2 regions of the Microbacterium sp. PRC9 genome follow, and region 1 is predicted to be linked to the other one. Evidence: predicted binding sites of a transcription regulator. Region 1 holds the regulator's gene; the other holds the start of a gene.
The links. Region 1 encodes HrcA, which represses chaperone genes, less so after heat shock. Its sites were predicted from a motif close to TTNGCACTCGNNNNNNNCGAGTGCNAA; they were not measured.
Positions count from the first base shown of each region.

Region 2: the regulator HrcA is predicted to act here: its motif matches at 1,218-1,244, upstream of groES (co-chaperone GroES).

Region 1 covers NZ_JAUZUR010000004.1:95,546-97,745, forward strand. Annotated here, with positions in the region: gene dnaJ (molecular chaperone DnaJ) at 1-679, opposite strand, end outside; gene hrcA (heat-inducible transcriptional repressor HrcA) at 731-1,771, opposite strand; gene hemW (radical SAM family heme chaperone HemW) at 1,900-2,200, opposite strand, start outside.
Region 2 covers NZ_JAUZUR010000001.1:686,907-689,106, reverse strand. Annotated here, with positions in the region: gene Q9R33_RS02960 (Hsp70 family protein) at 1-916, opposite strand, end outside; gene groES (co-chaperone GroES) at 1,324-1,620, shown strand; gene rarD (EamA family transporter RarD) at 2,007-2,200, shown strand, end outside.

The sequences.
Region 1 (2,200 bases):
GCAGCTGCAGGCGGAGTCCGGTCTCCACGCCGGCCGGGATGTCGAGCGACACGGTGCGGCGGGCGCGCACGCGGCCCTGGCCCTGGCAGGTGGCGCACGGGTAGGGGATGGTGGTGCCGTAGCCCTGGCAGACGTTGCACGGCTGCGTCGTGACCACGTTGCCGAGAAGGCTTCGCACCTGGCGCTGCACGTTGCCGGTGCCGTGGCAGATGTCGCACGTGACCGGGCTCGTCCCGGGCTGGCAGCACGAGCCCTGACAGGTCTCGCACACGACGGCCGTGTCGACCTCGATGTCGCGGTGGGTGCCGAACACCACATCGCCGAGCTCGAGGGTGACGCGGACCAGGGCGTCCTGCCCGCGCTCGCGGCGCGATCGCGGCCGGCCGCCGCGTGATCCGCCCGCCGCACCGAAGAAGGTCTCGAAGATGTCGTTGAACCCGCCGAAGCCGCCGGCCCCGCCGCCGAACGGCGAGTCACCGCCGCCCATGTCGTAGCGGGCGCGCTGCTCGGGGTCGCTGAGGACGTCGTACGCGTGCGTCACGAGCTTGAAGCGCTCGGATGCCTCCTCGCCCGGGTGCACATCCGGGTGCAGCTGACGGGCCAGCCGCCGGTAGGCCTTCTTGATCTCGTCGGTGGAGGCGTCGCGTGAGACGCCGAGGACCTCGTAGTGGTCAGCCACTTTCGCCTTCCTGCCGCGGCCGCGCCGCGGGATCGTGTGTGCGCGCGTGCGTCAGCGGGAGCTGTCGTCCTGCTCGAGCATGCGCGTGAGATAGCGCGCGACGGCGCGGACCGTCGCGAGGTTCGTGGGGTAGTCCATGCGCGTCGGGCCCAGCACGCCGACGCGGGCGAGGGAGCCCGTCGCGTCGTAGTCGCTGGCGACGACGGATGCCTCGGCCAGGCCGAACGCCTCGTTCTCGCGTCCGATGCTCGCCGCGAGGCCCTGCTCGTCGGCGACCATCTCGCCCATCAGCCGCAGCAGGGTCACCTGCTCCTCGATCGCCTCGAGGAGCGGATAGATGCTGCCGCGGAAGTCGGATTCTCGGCGTGCGAGGTTGGCGCTGCCGGCCATCACGAGCTTGTCCTGGCGGAACTCCTCGAGCTCCTCGGCGACGGCGCGGACGATCTCGTCGGTCGCGCGCTCGTGCGCCGGAGCCTGCGCATCCGGTCCCTCGAGGCGCTCGGCGATGCGCTGGAGCCCTTCGCGGACAGGCCGGCCGACCAGCAGGGTGCCGAGCCCGGCACGGATGTGTGCGAGGTCGACGTCGTCGAATTCCTCGCCGACGAACGTCAGGCGCTGCGACACGCGTCCCGTGTCGGTGACCACGATCACCAGCATCCGTCCGCCGCCGAGCTGGACCAGCTCGACGTGCGTGACGGTCGCGCGCGCGAACGACGGGTACTGCACGATCGCGACCTGGCCGGTCAGCTGCGTGAGCGCGCGCACGGTGCGCACGAGGACGTCGTCGAGGTCGCCGGAGCCGTCGAGGAACGCGGCGATGGCCGCCCGTTGGGCCGGCGAGAGCGGCCGGAGCTCCGCGAGATGGTCGACGAAGACGCGGTAGCCCTTGTCTGTGGGCACGCGGCCCGACGAGGTGTGCGGTGCGACGATGAGCTCTTCGTCTTCGAGCAGCGCCATGTCGTTGCGGATCGTCGCGGCCGACACTCCGAAGGCGTGCCGTTCGACGATCGCCTTGCTGCCGACCGGTTCGCGCGTGTCGACGTAGTCCTGGACGATCGCCCGCAGCACCTGCAGACCTCGTTCGCTGACCATCCCGCCTCCCCACGCCACAGCTGGCACTCGCATGACTGGAGTGCCAATTCTATCCGATGCCCCCGCCAGGATCGTCGAGCGACGCCGGGATGGATTGCGAAGCCGTCCGACGCACGATCGCGCCGGGGCTAATCGGTGAGCGCCCGCACGACCGCGTCGGCGAGCAGCCGGCCGCGCCGCGTGAGCACGACCCTCCCGCGCAGCGCGGCGGGACCCTCGATCAGCCCGTCCGCGATCAGCGCGGCGACCGCGTGACGGCCTTCGCCGAGGAGCTCCTCGACGGGGAGGCCCTCGCGGATGCGGGTGCGCAGCAGCACGCTCTCGAGGTTTCGGGCCGCGGCATCCGGGATCTCCCGCCCAGCGGCAGGCGACTCCCCCGCGGACAGCCGCTGCGCGTAGGCGGCAGGGTGCTTGACGTTCCAGAACCGC
Region 2 (2,200 bases), on a different contig from region 1:
GGCGGTCGAACCTCTCCGACAGCTTCTGGGCGACCAGCGGGATGCGCGACGAGCCGCCGATGAGCACGAGCGCCGCGAGCTGACCGGGCGCGAGGTCCGCCGAGTCGATCGTCCGCTCGAGGGCGTCCACCGTGCGCTCCAGCGCCGGCTCGATCATCGACTCGAACTCCGCCCGCGTCACCCGGATGCTCGAACGTGCGCCTCCGACGAACACCGGGATCACCGCATCCGAGTCGAACGAGAGCGCCTCCTTCGCCTCGACGCAATCGCGTCGCAGCTGCTGGAGGGCGAGGCGTGTGTCGGGGTCGTCGAGCGACAGCGCGCTCGCCGCGATGCCCGAGACCGTGAGGGCGTGGCGCAACACGGCGTCGTCGAAGTCGGCGCCGCCGAGGTCGTCGATGCCTGCGGCCTCGCCGCGCACCGCGAACGCCGATCCGGCCCCCTGCTGGAGCACGACGGCGTCGAACGTTCCGCCGCCCAGGTCGTAGACCGCCAGCGCCTGGCCGGCCGCGAGCGGGTGCGTCGCGCCGTAGTGACGAGCTGCGGCCTCCGGCTCGGGGATGAGCTCGACGTCACGGATGCCGAGACCGCCGAGCGATTGCGTGACCAGGGCGAGCCGGTGCGGTCCCCACGCCGTGGGGTGCGTCAGCGCGATCGCCGCCGGGGGAGCGCCTTCGCGCTCGCTCACGGTCTGCACGACCGCGGCGAAGGCGCGCGCGAAGAGGTCCTCGGATCTGAGCGAGCGTCCCCCCACCGCGATCGGGACGTCGTCGCCCACGCCGCGTTTGAACTCGCGGATCAGGCGCTCGGGCTGACTCAGGCCGCGGCGCTCGCCGGCGTCGGCGAACAGGAGGTCTCCGTCGTCCGTGACGAAGGCGACGGAGGCGACGTTGTCGCCTCTTCGGCCCAAGGGCACAGGTGTGACCGTTGTTTCGCCGCTGGATCCGGTTCGGGCCGTAGCGGCGGCCGTTCTACTCGTGCCGACATCGACCGCGAGTGCGTACTCATGCGAAACCATCGCTGAAACTCCCCCAAAGAGTTCAGGACGAGTCTCCCCCCGGCCACTGGTCTACCACCGCGGGTGCGCCAGCGCGAGGGGGTGCTCGCAAAACAAGGACACATCCACGGAGACGCCCGGCGCGATTCTGATACATCGTCGTGCGAGTCGGCGTCCGGTTCGGCGCAACGGCGGGGCGCAGCATCCGTGTGACGTCGCATTGGCACTCACGTTGCATGAGTGCCAGCCGGTTGCCTAGACTGACGTAAGCACTCTCAACGTCAGAGTGCTAACGAGTCTTAGTCTCAAGAAAGAAGAGGTAGACCGTGTCGGTTTCCATCAAGCCGCTCGAGGACCGCATCGTCATCAAGCAGGTCGAGGCCGAGCAGACCACGTCCAGCGGTCTGGTCATCCCCGACACCGCCAAGGAGAAGCCCCAGGAGGGCGAGGTCGTGGCGGTGGGCCCGGGTCGTATCGACGACAACGGCAACCGCATCCCGCTCGACGTCGCCGTCGGCGACCGCGTGATCTACAGCAAGTACGGCGGGACCGAGGTCAAGTTCGGCGGCGACGAGTTCCTCGTCCTGTCGGCTCGCGACGTCCTCGCGGTCGTCGTTCGCTGAGTTCGCGCACCACGCGCACCCCGAAAGGGTCGGATGCTTCGGCATCCGGCCCTTTCGTCGTCTGCGTGCACGACACGATGTGCTCCGCAGTCACAAAGGGTGGGAGCCGGTGGCCCGCAACGCACCAGAAGCGACTGCGGAGCAGCGAGGCGAGGCGAGGGGAGGGGAGGGGAGGGGCGGGTCGTCTGGCGGTGGCAGGAATGACACCATGGACGACGGAGAACGGATGCTGCGACTCTTCGGCTGCGGGCCGCGCCGCGGCGGTGCGGGCGTAGGCTGACCCGGTGAGTCACGAGCAGTCTGCCCTTCCCGATCGCGACGTGGTGGACGGGCTCGACGACTCGACGGCGCTCGACCTGGGCGTCACCACCGGGACCCGCAGGGCCGTGTCCGATGCGGCCGCGGCCAGGGAGCGCCGGCTCGGCGGGGTCTTCACGTTCTCCGCGTACCTGCTGTGGGGCTTCCTGCCGCTGTACTTCCTACTCCTGGCGCCCACCGGGCCGTGGGAGATCGTGGCGTGGCGCATCCTGCTGTCGCTGGTCTTCTGCGCGCTCCTGCTCACGGTGACCCGCACGTGGCC